4 regions of the Marinobacterium sp. xm-g-59 genome follow, and region 1 is predicted to be linked to each of the others. Evidence: predicted binding sites of a transcription regulator. Region 1 holds the regulator's gene; each other region holds the start of a gene.
The links. The regulator FNR, encoded in region 1, switches genes on or off when oxygen is low (the NO sensors DNR and NnrR bind a similar motif). The targets are predictions, from matches to a motif close to TTGATNTANATCAA.
Positions count from the first base shown of each region.

Region 2: a site for FNR is predicted at 3,027-3,040, ahead of XMG59_RS09345 (YdcH family protein). Genes of this name have one in related genera too.
Region 3: a site for FNR is predicted at 2,490-2,503, ahead of XMG59_RS05075 (cytochrome ubiquinol oxidase subunit I). Genes of this name have one in related genera too.
Region 4: a site for FNR is predicted at 1,931-1,944, ahead of XMG59_RS05110 (cytochrome ubiquinol oxidase subunit I). Genes of this name have one in related genera too.

Region 1 covers NZ_WBYR01000001.1:302,465-308,446, forward strand. The annotation lists gene XMG59_RS01440 (heavy metal translocating P-type ATPase) at 1-231, shown strand, start outside; gene ccoS (cbb3-type cytochrome oxidase assembly protein CcoS) at 238-450, shown strand; gene XMG59_RS01450 (sulfite exporter TauE/SafE family protein) at 453-1,106, shown strand; gene hemN (oxygen-independent coproporphyrinogen III oxidase) at 1,182-2,567, shown strand; gene XMG59_RS12255 (hypothetical protein) at 2,689-2,817, shown strand; gene fnr (fumarate/nitrate reduction transcriptional regulator Fnr) at 2,849-3,448, shown strand; gene XMG59_RS01465 (adenine phosphoribosyltransferase) at 3,462-4,004, shown strand; gene XMG59_RS01470 (alpha/beta hydrolase) at 4,081-4,959, shown strand; gene XMG59_RS01475 (thioredoxin fold domain-containing protein) at 4,985-5,389, shown strand; gene XMG59_RS01480 (recombination-associated protein RdgC) at 5,489-5,982, shown strand, end outside.
Region 2 covers NZ_WBYR01000008.1:62,191-68,172, forward strand. The annotation lists gene XMG59_RS12305 (HupE/UreJ family protein) at 1-482, opposite strand, end outside; gene XMG59_RS09340 (5'-nucleotidase C-terminal domain-containing protein) at 644-2,545, shown strand; gene XMG59_RS09345 (YdcH family protein) at 2,726-2,962, opposite strand; gene aroA (3-phosphoshikimate 1-carboxyvinyltransferase) at 3,133-4,410, shown strand; gene XMG59_RS09355 (BolA family transcriptional regulator) at 4,935-5,252, opposite strand; gene XMG59_RS09360 (DUF3422 family protein) at 5,254-5,982, opposite strand, start outside.
Region 3 covers NZ_WBYR01000003.1:144,832-150,813, reverse strand. The annotation lists gene cydB (cytochrome d ubiquinol oxidase subunit II) at 1-827, opposite strand, end outside; gene XMG59_RS05075 (cytochrome ubiquinol oxidase subunit I) at 830-2,398, opposite strand; gene modC (molybdenum ABC transporter ATP-binding protein) at 2,544-3,626, opposite strand; gene modB (molybdate ABC transporter permease subunit) at 3,623-4,315, opposite strand; gene modA (molybdate ABC transporter substrate-binding protein) at 4,308-5,087, opposite strand; gene pyrE (orotate phosphoribosyltransferase) at 5,091-5,738, opposite strand; gene XMG59_RS05050 (exodeoxyribonuclease III) at 5,906-5,982, shown strand, end outside.
Region 4 covers NZ_WBYR01000003.1:153,027-159,008, reverse strand. The annotation lists gene XMG59_RS05115 (hypothetical protein) at 1-383, opposite strand, end outside; gene XMG59_RS05110 (cytochrome ubiquinol oxidase subunit I) at 395-1,789, opposite strand; gene XMG59_RS05105 (hypothetical protein) at 2,048-3,259, shown strand; gene XMG59_RS05100 (GTP-binding protein) at 3,338-4,390, opposite strand; gene XMG59_RS05095 (amino acid ABC transporter ATP-binding/permease protein) at 4,403-5,982, opposite strand, start outside.

The sequences.
Region 1 (5,982 bases):
GATGCTGTGTTGGTCAGCTCTGATCTAAGACGCATCCCTGGCTCCCTTAACATGGCTCGTAAAACACGAAACATCATTCGTCAAAATATTGGCTGGGCTTTGTTATACAACCTAATCGCGCTACCCTTAGCAGCAAGTGGTTTTATTGCCCCCTGGATGGCGGCTATTGGCATGTCCCTTAGCTCGCTGATTGTTGTCGGCAATGCCCTTCGTCTAACCAAACAGCTGTAGGTTTTTATGGAAATCGTCTATTTACTTATCCCTGTCGCGATCATCTTGGTAGCCTTTGCGACCTGGGCTTTCTTCTACAGCGTTAATTCTGGTCAATTTGATGACCTAGAGTCCCCTGCTCATCGCATTCTATACGACGATGATGAAGATATGATTCCTGAAGACGCGCGCGTCAAAAAAGAGCCTGAAGCTCCATCCTCTGAAACACCAAAAGATTGAGCATGCTGCCCGCCTCTCTTAGCTTCACCTCGGCATTCATCATTGGCCTTCTTGGCACAACACACTGCCTAGCCATGTGTGGTGGACTTGCCTCGAGTCTCAGTATAGGTGGAACAGGTCGAGCCAACTCCCTATTAGGTCTGTTTAGCTACAATCTTGGACGTATCGCTAGCTACTGTGCAGCGGGTGCCATTCTTGGTCTGTTAGGTGCAACCCTACAACAGACAGAGATAGCCTTTGCGCTACGCTGGATTGCAGGCCTTCTACTGATCAGCATGGGCCTCTACATCGCACAGTGGTGGTTTGGCCTAACGAAACTGGAACAGGCTGGCTCGCTATTGTGGAAACAGATAGCGCCTCTTCTTAAACCCTTTATGCCTGCCGACACCCCGTTTAAAGCCTTAGTACTGGGCATTGGCTGGGGCTGGCTACCTTGCGGTCTGGTCTACAGCACCTTAATCTGGTCATCGGCCGCCGGTAGCGTTGCAGAGAGCACTCTACTCATGCTGGGCTTTGGCTTGGGCACTTTGCCAGCCATGCTCGCCACTGGGCTACTGGCTAAACAACTACGCGAGCTGGTCGCCCACACATTGGTGCGCAAACTCTCGGGGCTACTGTTGATACTGATGGGCATTTGGACACTGCTAAGCGCGTAGCGGTTGACCCGTATCAACACATAACTCCCTATTATTGCTTAATATTCTGACATCTGAAGATTAAGGAATATTACTGTGCTGCAACAGACCAACATCCAGTGGGATACCGACCTGATTCGCCGTTATGATTTAGCAGGTCCTCGCTACACCTCTTACCCAACCGCACTGCAATTTACTGACACCCCAGACAGTGTCAAAACGCTCTCTAAAGCGATCAGTGAGCGCGACAGTCGTAAGCCTTTATCACTCTATATTCACATCCCCTTCTGTGCGCACGTCTGCTACTACTGCGGATGCAACAAGGTGGTCACAAAAGATCGCTCCCGTGCAGAACCCTACCTTCAGACGCTGTTAAAAGAGATTAAACTGCGTAGCACTGAACTGGGCAGTGACGTTCAAGTGGATCAGCTTCACTGGGGCGGCGGCACACCCACCTTCATTGATGATGAGCAGACCGCTCGTTTAATGCAGGCGCTAAAAGAGGCCTTTAAACTGCGTGATGACGATCAAGGTGACTACGCCATTGAGATCGATCCTCGTGAAATGACTAAAGACCGCTTAAAGCTGCTGCGTGAATTGGGTTTCAACCGCATCAGCATAGGGGTTCAGGATGTTAACGAAGCGGTTCAAATCAAGGTAAACCGCGTGCAATCCCTAGAGATGACAACGGACCTGCTTAAAGAGGCGCGTGAACTGGGCTTTCGCTCAATCAACGTTGATCTAATCTATGGCTTGCCGCTGCAAACTGAAGAGAGCTTTGCCGAGACCTTGGACCGAATTCTAGAGCTACGACCCGATCGTCTCTCGGTATTTAACTATGCTCACCTACCCGAGCGCTTTAAACCACAGCGTCGTATCAATGCCGATGAGTTACCCGACGCGCTCACTAAACTTGCGATTCACCATCAAAGTATTGAGAAGCTGACGGCAGCGGGCTACCGCAACATTGGTATGGATCACTTTGCTCTGCCAGACGACACACTGACACAACACCAAGATGATGGAACGCTGCACCGTAACTTCCAGGGCTATACCACTCACTCACAGTGTGACTTGATTGGTTTGGGCGTCTCATCGATTAGTCAGATTGGCGATTACTACCTACAGAACAGCCCTAACATTGAGCGCTACACGCAAGATATTGAATCTCAGGGCTCAGCATTAACCAAAGAGTACTGCCTCAATGAGGATGACAAAATTCGCAGAGCGGTGATTACCCGCCTGATCTGTGACTTCCAACTCGATTTTGCCGATCAATCCAAAGCGCTCAATATCGACTTTAAAGAGTATTTTGCTAACGAATTAAAACTGCTTGAGCCGATGGCACAGGATGGCCTGATTCATTTAAGAGAGGATGGAATGGATGTCACCGCCGCTGGGCGTTTGTTGATTCGTCGAATCTGCATGACCTTTGATGCCTATATCGATCACTCAGAACAGCGATTTTCTAAAATCATCTAATCCGATTTTGCACAGTAAATTTCACTAAAAGTGGACCGTTAAAAAGTCCACTTTTTTATCTAAATTGACTTGGGTCAATAAAGCGCTTTTGGATATACTGTCAGGCAACTAAGGAGCCCTTATGTCTGACACCAAAAACATCAAACTCGCCAGCATCGGCCAGGTAAGCTGTAACACCTGCAGCTTGAGTACACTCTGCTTGCCTGTCTCTCTAAACGACGAAGAGGCTTCGCCTCGACGATATCGTTGATAAGAGCAAACCACTTCACAAGGGCGACTTCCTGTTTAGACAGGGTGAAGAGTTCACGTCACTGTTCGCCATTCGTGCGGGGTCGTTAAAAACTTACTCTGTAAACCCTGAGGGAGAAGAGCAGATCAACGGTTTCTACTTCCCAGGTGAACTGGTTGGCCTAGCCGGATTCGATTCAGGCAGCTACCCAATGTCGGCTAAGATGCTTGAGACGACCACTGTCTGTGAGATCCCTTTCTCACGCTTGGACGATCTGGCAGGTCAAATGCCAGAGCTGCGTCGTTCTGTGATGCGCTCTATGAGCCACGAGATCAGCGATGACCAACAGATGATGATGCTGCTCTCTAAAAAGACGGCTGAACAACGTATCGCAACCTTTATTTTCAAGCTGTCGCAACGTTATGCCCTGCGTGGCTACTCTGCACAATCCTTCCGACTTTCGATGTCACGTAACGAAATAGGCAACTACCTTGGCCTAGCGGTCGAGACGGTCAGTCGAATCTTTACACGCTTCTCTTCACAAGAGCTGATTCGTGTTGAAGGTAAAGAGCTGGAAATTCTTGATCAAGCAGCGCTGCTGGATGCGGCTGGTGAAGCACCCAGCCCAGAGTGCAATCAACACCACGGTTAAATAAGGATCTTTAATGTCTTACGACGAGCACTATGTAAAATCGGTTGTCCGCTCTATTCCAGATTGGCCAGAGCCTGGCATTCTGTTCCGTGATATTACGCCGATTTTTCAAGATCCACGTGCCTCTCGCATGGTCGCAAACGCCTTTATTGATCGTTACATGCAGATGGATATTACCCACATAGCCTGTATCGATGCTCGAGGTTTTCTATTTGGTGCGATTATTGCGCACCAGCTGAACAAGCCTCTGATTTTGGTTCGTAAAAAAGGCAAGTTGCCCGGTGAAACGATTCACCAAGACTATACGCTAGAGTACGGCACAGCCTCCGTGGAGATTCAGAAGGATGCCGTTACCGCTGGCGACAAAGTGGTATTGATCGATGACCTTATTGCCACTGGGGGCACAGCACTGGCGGCCTGCACACTGATCAACGGTCTAGGGGCTAGCGTTGTTGAGGTAGCAGCGCTGATTGACCTGCCAGACCTTAACGGATCACAAAAAATCCAAGACACCGGCGTCCCCGTATACTGCTTACTGGCCTACGACGGTCTCTAATAGAAACCGAGGTTTAGCCACCTCGGTTTTTTTATACCTAGAAACGATAAAAATTTTAAGTTTAATGGAGTTTTAAATGCTTCGACTATCGACCACCCTACTCGCTGCATCACTTATGGCAGCAACTGCACAGGCTGAACAGGTTCAGATTCCTTTTGAGGGTTTAACACTCAACGGCAATCTTGAACTGGCTGCTGATAAATCCTTAGCAGACGGTGTCCTAATGCTGACGCACGGCACCCTGGCTCACAACGAGATGGAGATCATCAGCTACGTGCAGGAACAGATGGTCGATTACGGCATCTCTACTCTAGCCATCAACCTGAGTTACGGCCTAGATAACCGCGAATCAGCGATGTACGACTGTACCCTTCCGGCTCAACACACCATGCAGCAAGCACTGGCTGAAATGGATGCATGGCAAACCTGGCTAGATGGACAAGGCGCAGGCGATCGTTGGGTAATGGGTCACTCGCGTGGCGGCAACCAGACGGCTCAGTTTGCTGCAGCTAACCAAGATAAGATCAAAGGCCAAGTTCTATTAGCACCTGCAACTTGGGACTACACTAAGACCATAGAGGGTTATGGCAAACGCTATGAAACGCCTATCGAGCCGATTCTAGAAAAAGCTAAGGGAATGGATCCTAAGGCGATGATCGATGGCATCAGCATCATCTACTGTGAGAACAGCGGTGCGTCAGCTGAAGCGGTCCTAAGCTACTACGGTAACTACCCTGAGTACGACACACCCACCGTGTTAAAAGAGACTAACATCCCTACTCTGGTCATCGCAGGCAGCTTGGATACCGTGGTTGCAGATCTTCCTGAAAAGATGGAAAGTATCGACAAAGAGAACATTGAACTAGTAGTCGTTGAGGATGCAGATCACTTCTTCTTAGATCTGTTTGCCGACGAGGCGGTGGAATATGCGGTCGATTTTATCGAAAACCTGTAGTGCACTTCTTCTCAGCTTGGGCCTTATGATAAGCGCCCAAGCCGAGGTAACACTTAAGACAGCCACAGATCTTCAGTCGCTTGGTAAAGCGAACCCAAATGAAGTGATTGTTCTGTTGGTCTCTCAGGATGGTTGTGCCTTCTGTGTTACCGTCAAAGAGGACTTCCTAAAACCTCTTTTACAAACGAACGATGCACCCCCTATTCAGGTACTGGATCTGAGCAACCCTACTCCCGTCATCAACTTTGATGGCTCAACGGGCTCGGCAGAACAGGTCGCTAAGAGCTTGGGTGGACGCTTCACCCCGACCATTCTATTTGTCGATGCAAAGGGCGAGACTCGCGCTAAAAAGATCGTCGGTGTGAACACGCCAGAGTTCTACGGTTACTACATCGATGAAGCGATTAAATCGGCTCGTAACAGCTTTTAACCACAGAAACTAACCGCAAGCAGAGGGCTCTCTGCTTGCATCCCTTCTATCAGAGCAACATAATAGCGCCCCTTCACCTAATCCGCATTTAGAGGTTTTATGCTCTGGTTTCGTAACGCCATTTGGTACCGTTTTTCTCCCAGTGATTCATTTAATGAAGCCGCACTGATGGAGGCGCTAGAAGCCAGACCCTTCGTACCCTGTAAAGGCGCTGAACCACGTTCAGTGGGTTGGGGTGAAGTGGCGCCTGGTGTCATAGATCTACCGGTACTGACCAGTCACGGTTTTCACCTAATCTCACTGCGTGAAGAGGAGAAGATCCTCCCTTCGAGTGTGATTAAAGATCAGCTCAACGAGAAGGTAGAGCAGATAGAGGCGACTGAAGATCGTAAGGTCTACCGTAAAGAGAAGGTGCAGCTTAAAGACGAGATTACCCTGACGTTATTGCCACGTGCATTTACACGCCGTAAAACCACACGTGCTCTTATCGCGCCTCACCATAAACTACTGATTGTGGAGGGCAGCAGCTTTAAGCGCGCAGAAGAGCTGCTAAGCACACTGCGTGAAGATCTAGGGTCACTATCGGTAAAACT
Region 2 (5,982 bases), on a different contig from region 1:
ATGAACGGTTCAGTTGGCTTATCCTCTTTTACCCACTGGTGTGACGACCAGTGCCACTCGTTATTTGCCTCATCTACCTGTCTGACTCGAGTCGCATGATCACCAAATGCCATGGGGTAGTACCAGGTTAGGCTTTGAGTCTCCCGGGGGATTCGCCCTTTCAGAATAATCACACTATTGCGAGGCACCTTGGTATAGCCTGGGGGTGGCACAACAAGCTCTTTTAGCTGCAACTCAGCGGGCGCTCCATCAAGCTTCAACTCAACACCCTCTAAGAGCGTCGGCATAAACTTTTTAAACTCCGCCTCCAGCTCTGCCGACTCCATTGCACGGTAATGGTCGTATTGATCTGAGTTGGGCGCCTCTTGAGTGTTTCGGTACTGTCCATTGATACCGGTCAGAAGCGCTTCGAGGCTGGCACGGATCTCAATTTCTACCACTTCAGTCGTATTTGCAGAGATCTCTATCAATGCAGGCTTCACAACATCGGCCCTAACTGGGTAGAATAAGGATGTAACTAATGTGCATATAACGAAAATGCCTGGAATTAGTCTCACTGGTGTGTCTCTAGTAATAAGCATCTGTGCTTTTGGTGGATTTCAGCCTGTGGGCCCTTTAAGAAGAGTGGGAAACTAAGATAACTATGAACCGTCGTCAACTATTGAAGGCTATGGCCGCCGCTGCTGCAGCAGGAAGCCTACCAGCAATTTACACTTCTCGCGCGCTAGCAAGCAACACTGCTCCCAGCGGATTTTATGATGTTCCAATGGAAGGTGATGTTCGTATCCTTCACATTACAGACGTTCACGGCCAGCTAAAGCCTGTCTACTTCCGTGAGCCAAACGTCAACCTTGGTGTCGGTGATGCATTTGGTCGTCCGCCACACGTTGTCGGCAAAAATTTCCTTAAGGAGATGGGTCTTTCAGAGAACTCTCCTGAAGCTTACGCATACACCTACCTTAACTTCCTAGAAGAAGCTAAGAAGTACGGTCGTACGGGCGGTTTCGCACACGTTAAAACACTTCTAGATCGTCTACGTGATCAAGCGGGCGGTCGCCAAAACACACTGACCCTTGATGGCGGCGACCTATGGCAGGGTTCTGGTACTTCACTATGGACACGTGGTGTCGACATGGTAGAAGCATCAAACATTCTTGGCATCGACGTCATGGTCGGCCACTGGGAGTTCACTTACCGTGAAGAGGAAGTGCTTTCGAACGTTGCTCTATTCAAAGGTGACTTCATCGGTCAGAACGTTAAAGTACTAGAAGACTCACTGTTTGGTGATGAGTACTACGAAATGGTTGAGCGTTTCGATGGCCGTGGCCTGTACGACGAAGATACGGGTCATGCGTTCCAGCCATACGTCATTAAAGAGATCAACGGCAAGCGTATCGCTGTTGTAGGTCAAGCCTTCCCACGTACCTCAAACGCTAACCCTAAAGAGTTCTTCCCAGACTGGTCTTTCGGTCTTCGTGAACCAGAGATGATTGAGCTTGTTCAGAAGATCCGTGAAGAGGAGCAGCCAGACGCGGTTGTTCTTGTATCGCACAACGGTATGGACGTCGACATCAAGATGGCTGAACGTGTTCCTGGCCTGAATGCTGTATTCGGCGGTCACACTCACGATGGTGTTCCACAACCGATCAAAGTTAAGAACGTTGACGGTGGCGAATGTTGGGTAACCAACGCAGGTTCAAACGGTAAGTTTGTCGGCTGTATGGACTTCTCGATCGAAGATGGCCAGATCACCAACATGACTTACAAACAGCTACCTGTTATCTCTGATTGGCTTGAAGCTGACGGTGAGATGGAAGCGTACATCAACCAGATGCGCCAAGGTCGTTACGATGAGAACATCATCGAAGCGCGTAACAAGAAGTGGCAGAACAACCCAATCCGTGTCGGCAAAACCTTCGAAGAGATTCTTCAAGAGAAACTGGCTAAAGCGGATCGTACTCTTTACCGTCGCGGTAACTTCATGGGCACTTGGGACCAAGTTATCTGTAACGCACTTCGTTGGGAGTACAAGGCAGACATCGCACTATCAGCCGGCGTTCGTTGGGGTACCACTACTCTAGAGGGTGAGTGGATCACAATGGAAGATGTCATGAGCCAGTGTGCAACAACCTACTCTGAAACTTACGTTCAAGAGATGACTGGTAAAGCGATCAAAGAGATGCTTGAAGGCGTTGCCGACAACCTATTCGATCCAGATCCATACCTACAATCAGGTGGCGACATGGTTCGCGTGGGTGGTCTTGACTACACCATCGATCCAACCAAACCACTTGGCCAGCGTATCTCTGAAGTACGCCTAGACAACGGTGAAGTGATTGCTGATGACAAGAACTACAGCGTCTCTGGTTGGGCAACTGTTAACCGCACACCAGAGGGTCGACTACTCTGGGATATCATTGCTGACTACCTAAAAGCAGAACGCGATGAGAACATGGTGATCAAACTACCTAAGGTGAACAACCCTAAAGTGGTGGGTGTCTCTGACAACCCAGGTTTCGCTGACTACCCAGGTGATTGGGCATAACAGCCTACCCCATTAAAAAACCCGCCTAGTGCGGGTTTTTTATTGCTATGAGAAACCTGGACAAATAGCAGTTCAGAATATCGCGACCTTTTTAAGATCGCTCCAACAAAAAATTGAAGCAAAAAAAACCCGCCTAAAAAGACGGGTAACGTTCAAGCAACGAAAGGACAATGAAAAGGGTTAACCCTGAAGCATTTTGAAAAGCTCATCTTTCAGTTCAAGACGACGCTTTTTAAGTTCCTCTTCACGACTGGTCGTGGTCGGTTCAACTTCAGCTGCAGCAAGCTCAGCCTGCTTAGTAATTTCGTGGTACTCATCAAACAGACGAGAGAAGTGGTTGTTTGATGTTTTAAGCTCATGAATACGTTCGCGGTACTCTGGAAGTTCATGAACTAGATCGTGGTGTTCTCCGATCATTTTTTACTCCTAATTCCATACAGTGTTGATGGTTCTAATATGCCCTACTCCTCTTCATCATCCATTGATTGAAATCAATTAAAACGAATCTCTCTGAACAATGGACTTAACAGACGTTTACCTGTACCTTTTTCGATCCTTTTTTGGCGATCAACTACACTTTTAAGATTATGGAAACTCTTTCACTCCAACCTCGCGATTTTGCAAACGGTGACGTTCAACTGCCAGGCTCAAAAAGCCTATCAAACCGAATTCTTCTTCTAGCTGCACTGGCGGAAGGTGAAACCAAGGTAACCAACCTGCTAGACAGCGCAGACGTTACCCACATGCTGAATGCACTAAAAACGTTGGGTGTCTCTTATGAGCTAGCTGATGATCGTCGCTCGTGCGTTGTCACCGGTGTGGCAGGTCCTTTCAAGCAGCAAAGTGCTGAGATGTTCCTGGGCAACGCCGGTACTGCAATGCGCCCACTAACCGCCGCACTGTGCCTTGGTTTAGGTGAGTTCACACTGACCGGTGAACCTCGCATGTACGAGCGTCCTATCGAGGACTTGGTTGATGCTCTGCGTCAAATTGGCGCTGATATTGAGTACCTAAAAGATGAAGGCTACCCGCCACTAAAGATTAACGCTCAACAGCTAAAAGGCGGACGAGTATCGATTCGAGGCAACATCTCGAGCCAATTCTTGACTGCGCTACTGATGGCCGCTCCAATGGCACAGCAGGATCTAGAGATCGTTGTCGATGGCGAGCTGGTCTCTAAGCCTTACATCGATATCACCCTGCACTCGATGAAGCTGTTTGGTGTTGAGGTCGAGAACAACAACTACCAGAGCTTTGTCGTTAGAGCCGGACAGACTTACCAGTCGCCCGGTGAAGTGATGGTTGAAGGTGATGCCTCATCAGCCTCCTACTTCCTAGCTGCAGCGGCTATTGCTGGCGGAACGATTCGCGTCTACGGCGTCGGTTCTGAATCGGTACAAGGCGACAAAGCCTTCGCTGAAGTGCTCGGTAAGATGGGTGCTAAGGTCACTTATGGCCCAACTTGGGTAGAGGTCTCTAAAGGCGAACTGAACGGTGTAGACCTGGATCTGAACGCCATTCCCGATGCTGCAATGACGATTGCCACAACCGCCCTGTTCGCAAAAGGCCCTACAGCCATTCGTAATGTCTACAACTGGCGCGTCAAAGAGACCGATCGCCTAGCCGCAATGGCAACCGAACTGCGTAAAGTGGGTGCGGAAGTGGTGGAAGGCGAAGATTTCATCGAGATTACACCACCAGCCGAAATCCAGAGCGCCGCGATCGATACCTACGACGACCACCGCATGGCCATGTGCTTCTCACTCGCCTCGTTCGGCAACAGCGAGATCATCATCAATGACCCGGGCTGTACCAGCAAAACCTTCCCAGAGTATTTTGATCTGTTTGCTGAGGTTACGAAGTAACCTGCCCTTTAGGTGGTGACTGGCTTTCAGCCTGTCACCTCTACTTTAAAACATTCTACTCGCCTAAAGGCGGCCAGCCTTACTTTTTGGTCAGCAAAAAGTAAGCAAAAACTGACCACGCTCACTCGGCCTGCGGCACGCTCCGTTCAATGATTTTTCACTGAAGTTCAATAGGACACTGCAAACCGTTAATTGCTCCTGCATTAACGGAATACATGCCTTCCATGGCAATAAGTCGGCTCCTGCCTCCGTTGCAGACTTCGGCCATCCGGGCCTCAGCCCATTGAACTCTTAACCGTGAAAAACCATCGTACTCACTCTCGATCGGACGTGGACGACTGGCACGGGATTTGAGTCAGGCACATTGTTGGAGCGGTCTAGAAAAGGCCGCGATAGGTCTTAATGTGAATTTAGCTATTAGCACCGGTGTCTGGCTTTAGCCTGACATCCACTTTCCCAGCGATTTCCAGAAAGGTAGTAAAGCTAACCTGCGGATGACAGGCTGAAGGCCTGTCACCGAAACACTACTTATCCTGCATTGAACCACCCATACACTTGGGGCTGTCTGGAACTAAACCAGACTTTTCGGCCCACTCTGCTTGGGTGTATAGATGCATTGAGAGTGCATGAATGGGGTTTTGCATAAGATCTGACAGCAGGCCAAAAATGGTTTGGTGACGCTGTATCAGCCGTTTACCTTCAAAATCATCGCTAACGGCGACGAGCTTGAAGTGAGTATCCAAACGGTTACCACCGTGCATGTGGCTCTCGTTCTCTAACTCCATGTGAACAAGATTAAGACCTTCATTGAGACGGGTTTGGATCTGATCTTCTACTGACAACTTACTGATCCCCTTTCGCTGTTGATTCGGTTTTCACTTCAGCGAGTTTCTTAAATCGGTTTTGAATTTTACGAGTAATGAACCATACCGCACCAATCACCAGTGGGACAGAGACACCAGTCGCAAGACTCTTATCGAATTCGACACCGGCACCGTGTACCGCATCAATGAGGTACTTCACTAGGCCAACTGCGTAGTAGCTGATCGCAGCAACCGACAGACCCTCTACCGTATGCTGCATCATTAGCTGTATCTTGGATCGACGATCCATGGAGCTCAGTAGCTCTTGGTTCTGGTTCTCAATCGCCATCTCAACTCGGGTACGCATCATATCGGCTGCGCGGTTTACACGACGCGATAGGTCGTCGAGTCGATTGTGCATGGTCTCACAGCCACGCACAGCAGGCGTCAATCTACGGATCAAAAACTCTTTCAAGGTCAGGTGACCAGAGACCTCATCCTCACGCAATTCATCCAATCGTGCCGCCATAACATCATGGTATGAGCGGCTAGCATTGAAACGGAAGGTGGTTCTCGCACGTTCAGCTTCAATATCGGCCGATAGGTTGATGAGCTCTGTCAAAAGCTGACTATCATCTGAGTTATCACCCGTTGACAGGCGACGCGTCAGATCGGCCATTCGATTATCCATATCAGCAACAACCGGTGACAGCTTACGCGCTTCGCGAAGACCGAGCAGCGCTAACAAACGGTAGGTCTCAACTTCAAT
Region 3 (5,982 bases), on a different contig from region 1:
AGAGGGAGTGCCACAGATGCCGCTACCAATGTCCAAAGGATTGGGTAATCGGTGTAGTTACCGAACCAGTTGTCAGTGGTCGTTACGGTTTTGCTCAACGGGTTAGAAGGAGCATCACCCACGACAGTAGAGCTGATTTCGTAACCAGGAATACCGTAGTACAACCATGCACCCGCAACCGCTAAGAGTACCGTTAGAACCGGACCTAGCAGAGTTGCCATAGTTTGAGCGCGGCCTTGAACCTCACCGCCGGCACGCATCTGCAACCAAGTTGCACCCTGCAGAGCAAGCATTACCACGCTGGCTAGGCCACAGACAATGGCGAATGGGTTCAACAGAGCCCAGAAAGAACCGGTGTAGATTGGGCGGGTAAACTCGTCAAAGTAGAAGGGCACGCCTAAGAATAGGTTGCCGAATGCCACACCAAAGACCAGTGATGGAACAAACGAGCCCACTGCCAGTGCATAGTCCCAGTTGCGACGCCAAGCGACAGAGTCCTTCTTAGAGCGGTACTCAAATCCGACAGGACGGAAGAATAGTGCGAACAGTACCAGTAGCATGGCCCAGTAGAAGCCAGAGAATGCTGTTGCGTAAACCAGTGGCCAAGCGGCAAAGATGGCACCACCGGCAGTGATTAACCACACCTGGTTACCGTCCCAGTGAGGCCCGATGGTATTGATGATGACGCGGCGCTCAGTGTCCGTTTTACCCAATACAGGGATCATCATAGCAGTACCCAAATCCATGCCGTCTGCAATGGCAAAACCAATCAGCAGTACACCAACCAGCAGCCACCAAACAAGTCGAAGCGTTTCGTAATCAAACATCATTAAGCTCCTTGAGTCGCTGTGTTCTGTTCAAAGTGGTAACGGCCAGTCTGCAAGGCGCTTGGGCCTTTGCGGATGTATTTCACCATCAGGTAGATCTCGATGACCAAGAACAGAGTGTAGAGTCCAATAAAGCCCGCCAAGCTCATCCACAGATCCGTCTCAGTTAGGTGAGAGGTTGCGACATAGGTCGGAAGAATTTCACCGATCGCCCAAGGTTGACGGCCAAATTCAGCAACGAACCAACCCATCTCACTGGCAATCCAAGGAAGCGGTAGAGAGAGCAGTGCGAACCACTGCAACCAACGTGTCTGGTAAGCCTTACGCTTAGCGGTGTAGTAGAAGGCTAGGACAAATAGAAGCAGCATCGTAAAGCCTGCACCGACCATGACACGGAAGGTCCAGAACATCGGAGCCACCTGTGGAATGGTGTCCCGAGCCGCCAGTTTGATCTGCTCTTCGGTCGCGTCAACAACCGCCTGCGTGTAACGCTTCAACAGCAGACCGTAGCCCAGATCAACGCTGACTTTAGAGAACGCAGCACGATTTTCAGGAGTGTCTTCACCGTTACGCAGTTTCTCTAGAAGGCCATAAGCGACAATGCCGTTGCGAATGCGATCTTCAGCATGAGCCACTAGATCTTTAATACCGGTAACCTCCTCATCCAAGGAGCGGGTTGCAATTAGACCCAAGGCGCCCGGAATTTTCAGAGCGTAGTCAGTTGTCATGGTCTCTTCATTGGGAAGGCCGACAACGGTAAAGGCTGCAGGTGCTGGGTGTGTATCCCACTCCGCCTCGATCGCTGCCAATTTAACCTTCTGCACTTCGCCCACTTCGTAGCCAGATTCGTCACCTAACACGATGACAGAGATCGCAGAGGCTAAACCGAAGGCTGAAGCGATCGCGAATGAACGACGTGCAAATGGAATGTCACGGTTACGCAGCATGAAGTAGCTGCTGACGGCTAGAACGAAGATAGCGCCCGTTACATAACCTGCAGAGACAGTGTGAACAAACTTAACCTGCGCCACTGGGTTTAGCAGGACTTCCGCGAAGCTGTCCATCTCCATGCGCATGGTTTCAAAGTTGAAGTAGGCCCCAACAGGGTTCTGCATCCAACCGTTGGCGATCAAAATCCACAACGCAGAGAAGTTAGAGCCCAGTGCGACCAACCAGGTCACAGCAAGGTGCTGTACCTTGCTCAGGCGATCCCAACCGAAGAAGAACAGGCCGATCATAGTGGATTCAAGGAAGAAGGCTACCAGACCTTCAATCGCCAGCGGTGCACCAAAGACGTCGCCCACGTAGTGCGAGTAGTAGGCCCAGTTGGTTCCAAATTGGAACTCCATGGTCAAACCGGTGGTCACACCTAGCGCGAAGTTAATACCGAACAACTTACCCCAGAATTTGGTCATATCGCGGTAGATCTGCTTGCCGGTCATGACATAGACAGATTCCATGATGGCCAGCAGGAAGGATAGACCGAGGGTCAGTGGTACAAATAGAAAGTGATACATCGCGGTAATAGCAAACTGCCAACGCGATAGTTCCACAACCGATTCTGAAATCATCGGGGATGCCTCCAGTAGACAAATTAAGCACAAAAATTATGTGCACTGCACAAAGTTTCAGAATTGTAATCGGTTATATAGTCAAAAGTAATTGATATATATCTAAAGTCTTAACGATAAATGCTCACGACTAGTTGAGAAAATCTCAACCTTGGCAGCGGTTAGAGGGGCAGATGTTGACCGATTTTATGATCAGAACGCAGGGATCGCCGATCTTGAGGTTTAGATTGTTAAGGGAGCGTTTGGTGATGTGTGTTGAGACGATATCTGTTGCAATGCACACGTTAATAAGTACATCACTCGATGAAGTCGTTTCAATGGATTCAACCCTTCCGGAAACCTGATTCAAGGCAGAGATGCCTGCCACTTTTGCGGTCGATAGGATTAGATCGTTCGCGACCAGTTCAAGGCAGACCGCTGAACCTATGGGTGCATCAAGGGTCGGCACATAGAGTGTTTCGCTGGCCACTTGAAGCTCGGACAGTCCATCGGGGTGTTGTGCCACTAACTGGGTTGTCAGTGTCGACTTGATCGCACGATTGGCGGTTCGCGCGACCTTGCTGTTGGCCATCACCTCTCGCGCAGGCCCTTGAGTCACAATGCGGCCCTGCTCCAGTGCGATGACATGGTCAGCCAGCTCTAATACCTCTTCGGGTGAGTGGGTTACGTAGAGCATAGGAATACCCAATTCCCGGTTTAATTTTTTGAAGTAGGGGAGTAGCTCCGCTTTTCGGGCGCCATCGAGTGCTGCAAGGGGTTCATCGGCCAGAATAAGATCTGGTGCGCTTAATAACGCACGACCAATCGCAACACGCTGTTTTTCACCACCAGAGAGTGAATTTGGCGTTCGCCTAAGTAGGGGTTTTATACCTAAAAGTTCGACGATCTGGTAAAAATCGACGCTTTTGTCGACCTTATTGAAGCGTTTCGCGTAATTTAGATTCTGCTCTACTGTCAGATGTGGAAAGAGTCGGCTCTCTTGAAAAATGTAGCCAATGTTGCGTTGATAGGGCTTTAAGCTCGTGTTTGAAGCGCTATCAAATAACACCCGATCGGACAGAGTGACGCGGCCTTGGCTGTTGCTTTGCAAGCCGGCTATCGCATTGATTGTGGTGGTTTTCCCTGAACCTGACTCGCCAAATAGAACCGTGATGCCACTGGGGGCTTCAAAGGCTATATCAAGCGAGAAGTTTGGCATCGACTGCTGCAAAGTGACTGACAGTGTCATGACTGCAACCTCCGGCTCATACGACGTGACAGCCATTCAGAGGCAAGAAGTGCACTCATCGCAATGATAATAGAGATGATCACCAGTTTGGTCGCAGAGCTTTCACCACCGGGTACCTGAAGAAACGCATAGATAGCCGAAGGGAGTGTCTGAGTCTGACCTGGAATATTCGATACAAAGGTGATGGTGGCTCCAAACTCACCCATCGCTTTGGCAAAGCCCAGAACGGAGCCGGCGATCACACCAGGAAGCATTAAAGGTAGGGTGATGGTGATAAACACCCAGCGCCTTGAGGCACCCAGGGTTGCGGCCGCTTCCTCTAATTTAGGATCAATGGCTTCAATGGAGAGACGAATAGCGCGAACCAGTAATGGAAAAGCCATGATGGCTGCTGCTAATGCGGCACCGCTCCAGCGGAAAGCAAACTCAATTCCCCACTCAGCAAGGAATGATCCGACAGGCGTGCGTTTTCCGAAGGTCATTAACAGCAGATAACCCGTTACAACGGGCGGTAAGATCAAGGGTAGATGGACAATTCCGTTGAGAAGCTGTTTCCCTGCAAACTCCTTTTTCGCCAGAAGATAGGCAACGCCAATGGCCACAGGCAGGCTAAGCAGTGTTGCCCAAAAAGCTACCTTAATTGATAGGAGAACTGCCGCCCACTCGTTGGGGCCTAGCCAATCAGTCACGTTGTTGCGAATCCATTAAAAAGCCGTTGCGCTCTAGTATCGCCCTAGACTGCTCTGAGCGCAAAAACTCTAAAAATGCCGCGGTTGATTTATCACTCTCTGTAACAGCCGCAACCGGATATAGAATTCTGTCATGGGACTCTGTAGGGAAGGTGGCAGCTATTGAGACCTTGGGTTCAGCCACCGCATCCGAGTGATAGACGATCCCTAAAGGTGCTTCACCTGAAGCAACTAATGCAAGTGCAGACCGCACATTGTCTGATTGAGCGACTTGCTGCTTAAGGGGGTCCCAAAGATCAAAATAAGTAAGTGCTTGCTTACCGTAAATGCCAGCAGGTACAGATTCCACAAGACCCATGGCCAGGTATTCATTGTCCAGCCAATCGAGCAGTTCTTGCGACCTGGTGAGGGTGAGTTTTGCGTCTGGAGTATGACTTATCAGTACCAACTGATTACTGGCAAGGTTGAAGCGAGTCGGTTCATTAATTAGCGCCCTATCAGATAGGTAATCCATCCAGGCAGTGTTGGCAGAGATGAAAATATCGGCTGGTGCGCCCATCTCTATTTGACGTGCTAAGGTGGCAGACCCCGCATAAGAGACAACAATCGAGTCTGAATGGTCTGCCTCGTAATGTTCTGTGATCTCATCGATCGCATTTTTTAAGCTCGCTGCTGCAAACACAGTAAGTGTGTTTGCAACGGCTTGTGAGGATGCAAAAGCAGCCAGACTCAGCGTGAGTATTGATCTAAGTAGGACTGCTTTAAACTGCATAAGTTATGCGCTGATTCCGTATTCGTCACGGTAGGCTCGAATGGCCGTTAACTCAGCATCACGACCACCTTGCTCTTCAAGGTACTCAACGAGATCATCTAAGGAAATGATGCTAGCAACTTGCATGTTGTAGTCACGCTCAACTTCCTGAATGGCGGAAAGCTCACCTGTACCGCGTTCCATACGGTTCAGTGCGATCACCGTGGCGGCTGGTGTTGCACCATTTTCGTCGATCAGCGTCATCACCTCACGGATAGCGGTACCCGCGGTAATGACATCGTCGATGATCAGAACACGGCCAGCGAGTGGTGCGCCCACTAGGTTGCCACCTTCACCGTGATCCTTAACCTCTTTGCGGTTAAAAACATAAGGAACGTCTTTACCGAAATCATTTGCCAGTGCAACGACGGTCGTTGTTGCAAGGGGAATGCCTTTGTAAGCAGGCCCAAGCATGACGTCGTAATCGATCTTCGCGTCTTCAATTGCCGCTGCATAGAAACGACCCAGTTTTGCTATGGCATCACCGGTATTGAAAAGGCCTGCGTTAAAAAAGTAAGGGCTAGTTCTACCCGATTTTAGGGTGAACTCACCAAATTTAAGAACGCCTTTTTCGATTGCGAATTCGATGAACTCACGCTGGTAGCTTTGCATAATAGTGAAATCCTTAGAACTGGGTTTAATCCGCGTAGGATACCTGAACAGAGTTCAACTCCCAAACCAACTTCTTTCAGCTTTAAAAAATTCCGTTTTTATGAATCTATCGCTACAATTGCAATCTTTAGTCTAACAACAATAGTTATACGGAGCGCTTCGAACTCATGCGCGTAATTACTTTTAATACTCAAGGCATTGTTCAAGCCGCTGATCGGGGCTTTTTCGATTGGATGGTTAAGCA
Region 4 (5,982 bases), on a different contig from region 1:
TCATTTTTAAAGTAGAAGAGGTAGATCAACAGATAAGCGACTGACAGTATGATAATGAATCCAATAACCCACCAAGCGGACAGCACATTAGAGGTGTACCAGAAAGGATCATAGATCACCTGCACAAACAGTAGTGGCGCAACGCCGATAACCACAGCAACCGACACCGCAATTTTTGCGGTCGATAGCATGGCATTAGCAAGCTGACGCCAGTAACTGTCTTGGCTTAATGCACCACGAATAGTCAGCGCTGCACCGCCCAACATAACGTGAACCGCAAACATATGAAGTGCAAAGGTGACGACACCTAACACTAAAAATAGAATCGGATGTGAGGGAACCCCGGCCACATCACGAAGTGCGTATAAAGAGTCTACATTCATCGTGATACTCCTTAGTGAGACTGAGACACAGTGATCGGATTACCCTGATCAGCCGCGACAGCAATAGATTGATCTTTCAACTGACGAATAAAGCTAGCCAAGGCCACTGCTTCATCTTGTTGAAGTGGAATTTGTGGCATGTAGAGCGTTGTACCACTCGACAGTGCAGCTCTTAGGTAGGCCGCAATATCCGACTCGCTTGAGTCGTCACCAAAGTAATTTGCCAGTGGGCGAATCCCTGTATCGGTCAGTGAGTGACAGTTTGAACAGGTGTTCAACGCCAGAGCTTGACCAACCGCCTCTTTATTAGAATCAGTCACCGTGCGAAGCTCTTCGGGAAGGAAGATTAGAGCGTTAGTGAAGCCATGCTCTTCAATGGTCGGGATCTCACTGTGAATACCAAGCCCCGGAACATCACGACCAATAACCTGGTTAGAGTAGACGTATCCACCTGCAACATAAGGCTTACGAATCGACTCACGCGCAACCTCTTCTGGCCAAAGTCCGAACACCAAAATGACGACCGTCATGACGCCCGCAATGGCTGGTTTTAGCAGCTTTGGTGCGGCCAGAGTGGCTGCGAAGTAGGCCATGATGCCGCCCATTACAGAGATTAGAGCGGGTGTGAAGTACTCCGGTAGACGATTCTCCATCACCAATTCAGCGGTCGCTGGAATCGTTGATAGGTACCATTTGAATAGACCAAGACCGGCTGCAGTCGCAACCAAACCTAGAATCGCCAGACGACGAACCATCTCTTTGCGGAAATCGATATCTTTAATTGAAGAGGCAACAATGCCTCCGACTACCGCTGTCATGGTGAACATAAACGCCGTTCGCATAGCCAATTGCGCAAAGGTGTTGGCGCCATAGAAACCGTTCAAGTAACCGCCTTCGGTGTACCAGTTTTCATTACCAGGCATCAGCATGAACGACAGAATACCGATAATGATTAGCATGGTGGTGTAAGAGGCTAGGCCAAAGATGATACTGATGCGCAGGTGTGTTTTCTGATCCACCTTATTCACCAAGTAGACGATCATGTAGACACCGATGACCTCGATGACAAAGAAGACCCACTCGGTTGCCCACTTCCAGACAAAGCTATGAATCAGTGCAGAGATACCACGCGGACTGCCGACCGTAGTTGAGAACCAGATGCCTGGTCCGGTAATCGAACCTAAGACATAAGAGAAGACCAAAAGAAACAGGCCGTAACGACGAATGTAGTCGAGAAGCTCTGGGCGGTTCTTACGGTAAGCGACCACCGCAAGGTAAGAGAAGACCAGTGCTGCACCCACAGATGTGTGTGAAAACAGAACGTGTATGGTCGCAATGATACCGATGATCCAACCTGAACCGAGTGTCGGCTCAAACCAGACTGGATAGAGTCCTAGCATCTCCATTGAATAATTCCCCTTGAAGACGATACGTTTTGGGGAGTACCTCCCCGCTCAATGGTCGAGTCATCTCGACCAGCTTGGCGAGCAGTATCTATTCATGCAGTGATCGTCGCATTGAGAATCCGCAACCGGATTTATAGGCTTTTGCGATAAATCAAAAGGGGATAATTAATATTCATATTAGACGTTTCTAATATATTTGAATTCTATTATATTAGAAAAATCTAATACATTATGGTTTAACTAATTAGGAGATCTCCCATGTTTAGAAGAGACTCAACTCAGCCTTGGCATCCTAGCTTTTTCTTAGCTGCACTTGGCGCTGGCGGTATGTCAGTGGCATTTTTTATGTACCTAATGTGGATGGTTCCGCATAAGGGTTACCCTATGCCAACTTGGGACCACTGGACGAGTGCCTGGAGTGCTGACATTGCCAGTGGTATTCCAATGCCATTGATTATCGGTTTTGCTATTGCCGGTGTCGTTATTTTTGGCTTGTTGCACATTGCGCTGTTGGTTTGGAATATTCGCGAATACAACGCAGTTAAAGGCACTGACGCCCACGAGAGGATTTTGAACTCACCAGCTGAAGTTCAAATGATGGCCTTGCCTCTGACCTTCTCCATGACAGTGAACGTGATGTTTGTATCGGGTGCGCTATTTGTTCCGGGTCTATGGACGATTATTGAGTGGATGTTCCCCGGCGCGCTGATCGCCTTTTTGATCATCGGTTACTACGCGCTAAAAATGTACGGACGTTACTTGGGTCGCATGTTGACGCAGGGGGGTTACCGCAGTGAAGAGCACAACCACCTTTCACCTTTGATGGCGGCCTTTACCTTTTCGATGCTATCGGTCGGCTTTGCGGCGCCTGCAGCGATGTCACACATTCCCGCTGTTATTACAATTGCCGCGGTGTTCTCTTACCTGTTCTTAATCGCCGCAGTGTTGGTTGTTCTGGTCGTTTTGGTGTCGGGCGTCAATGCGATGATGCAGCATGGTCTACAAGAGCAAGCGACGCCAAGTCTTTGGATGTTGGTACCGATTGTGACACTGCTCGGTATTGAGTGGTTACGTATGGAACATGGCATTGCTCACCTAACCGGTGGTGCATTGGATGCTGGCGATAACTTCCAAATGATGACGTTGATGGTTGCCCTGCAAGCCGTGATCTTGATGGTTGGGTACCGTGTCATGAAGTTGAATGGTTACCTAGACAAGTATCTGCACGGAGGTGAGCACAGCCCAGTTGCCTTTGGTCTGGTCTGCCCAGGTGTTGCCTTCTTTGTGCTGAACCTTTTCTGGTGGCACGTTGCGATTGTCGGCAACGGCATTGTCGCTAAGTTTGGCTTAGTCTACTGGTTGGGTATCGGGGTTATGTTCTTGATTCAGGCCGCGACGATTTATGCGATTGTCCGCCTTACAAACAACATGCTTCGCCACCCAGAGTTAGTGGTAGAACCTGCAGTATAAACAGTAGGAGCGATCTCGAAGAGGTCGCGATTAACTGAAAAACCCCATGAAATGTCGTTATTTCATGGGGTTTTTACTTTACGGCTCCGCAATATCAATCAGCTCCTTAAACGTGTTCTCGATAAACTCTTTGCTGACGTTTTGCGTGATAAACACTAATCGTGTTCGCTGATCATCGTTTGGCCAGGCTGGTAGAGGAACGGGTGGGTGAAACAGTTGCTGTACCCCATGAATGACTAGGGGTTCTGCAACGCCTTCAATATTTAGTAGGCCTTTGATACGTAGGATGTTGCTGCCGACTAGACTCATTAATAACTGCATCCAATCTTGAAGCGCTTCTTTGCTAATCGGCTTTTCAACGGTCAGGCAGAAGGATTCGATGTTGTCACCATGACGTTTGGCATGATCATGATCGCAGCCATGCTGATGGCAATCATGGTCATGGTGGTGATCATGTTGTTCAGAATAAGCCTCCTCTTTTAACCAGGCCTCTACATCGGTTAGTTTGCCCTCAGTAGTGAACAATCCTAGGTTGAGCAGCTGATTAGGGTCTGCTTTACCGCTGGCCACCTCAAGCTTACGCGCACTGGGATTGATTTGGGTAAGTCGGCTGATTAACGCCTCTTTTGCCACTTTATCGGTCATATCCCCTTTGGTGAGTAGCAGCAGGTCTGCCAAAGCAGCCTGTTTTACGGACTCTTTATGCTGATCTAAGGTGTGTGACCCCGTAGCCAGATCGACCGTCGTGACAACACCATCTAATTGATAGGCTTCAGCAATCCAGCGATCGGTCATCAGAGTGTGAATGATGGGAGCAGGGTCTGCCAACCCAGTTGTCTCAATGATGATGCGCTTGAATTGTCGACCCTCAGGCTCTGAAATTTGTGCGGTTACTTCGTGAAGCGTGTTGACCAGATCACCCCGCACGGTGCAACACATGCACCCGCTGTCCATCTCCATCAAGACATTCTCGTTGCTCTCAGCCACCAACAGATGATCCAAGGCGATTTCACCAAACTCATTAATGATAACCAGAGTATCTGATAGTTCAGGCTGATTAATTAAGTAATTCAGTAGTGTGGTTTTTCCACTGCCTAAAAAGCCTGTGAGGAGTGTAATAGGGGTTTTCATAACAATGTCTCTCTACAGCTGGTGTAAGGCGTCCTGCGAAGCTCGTTGCTCAAGATCATGTGACACCAGAATAACCAGCTTATGTTGCCAAAGATCTCGTAGCGAATTGACGATGGTGGATTGAAGCTCAGCATCCATTCCAGCGAAGGGCTCATCTAACAGCAGGATGTCAGCCTGTTTCAGAAGCAGACGCGCCAAACCAATGCGTTTTAACTCACCGCCAGATGGCTCCCATTCACCAGGACCAATCCAAGTGTCGAGTTGCTTGGGTAGTGATTCGACCCATTCGCCTAGCTCTACTGTTTGCAGTGCACTGATAATCTCTTCGTCGCTTCGTTGGCCAGTGAAGTCTAGGTTGTGACGCAGTGTAGAGCGAACAATCTGTACTCGTTGAGGTAGATAAGCGATTTGAGATAAGGCGGTACCTTCAACGATCAGGCTGCCCTGCTGTAGCTCAAGTTCGCCAGCAATTAATCGAAGTAGTGTGGTTTTACCGCGGCCACTCTGTCCGGCAATCCAGTTTAAACCTAGCTGATTAAACTCAACAGATCGCGCTTCGAAGACGCTCTGTGCACTCCCCTCATAAGCGTATGAGAGCTCTTTGATTGAGATACCAAAATAGGGCTTTTCTATGCATATAGTGCGTTTTTCTTCGAAGTTTTGCTGATTTTTACTACTTTTGCCTAAGCGACTTAAAGCGCGTTGGCCTAACAGAAGGTGCGAGATGGCTCCATTTGCAGCGGCAAAGACCTCAATGGTTCCGAGAGATAACAGCAGCAACATAAAGATTAATGCGCCGGCCAGTTCACCCGTGAGATAGGCCTGCAGAGCCATGAGCAGTGTTAAGCCGACCAAAGATAAATTAATCAATTGCGATAGAAGGTTGATGAGTTGCTGGCGCTTTAGGGCTTGGAGTTCGAATAGATCCGACTGTCGGCTCTGCTGGCGCAACCTATTGCCCTCATGTTCAAGCTGCTGCGACAGGGTGAGCAGGCGCAAGCTTGAGAAGATACCGCTGGCGCGTGACCAGAGTGCATTTCGACTCAGATGCAGCTCAGACTCGGGCTCCAGAACCGCTTTAGCATAGAGCCAAGGAATTCCGATCAAAGCTAATAGGATTAATGGCAGGCTTGCTATCGCAAGATCGGGTAGAAACAGAGCCGTAACCAGAATAAACCCAAGCGCTGAAAAGAGAGCGGTAATGGCAGGCACGAGCGAATGCAGATGGATCCCCTCAATGTTTTGAATATCCTGCAGCATCTGACTCGCACTGTCGTGTCGATTCATCCGTGCACTGATGTTTTGGCTGTTGGCCAGTCGAGAGAAAATATCTCGTCTTAGTGTCGATATGAGCCTAAAGGTTGCTTCGTGGTTGGCCAATCGCTCTCCGTAGCGACCAGCCGTACGCGCAATGGAGAGGCCACGAACAATGGCACCGGGAGTAAAAAAGTTAAATGCATGAGCGGCGGCTGCCGTAACGCCCGCTATGGCTGCAGCACTGATAAACCAACCAGAGACTGCCAATAGAGCAATACCGGCAAAGGCTGTCACAATGGAAAGGGTTAAGCCGAGTAGAAAGACGCCTCGCTCTG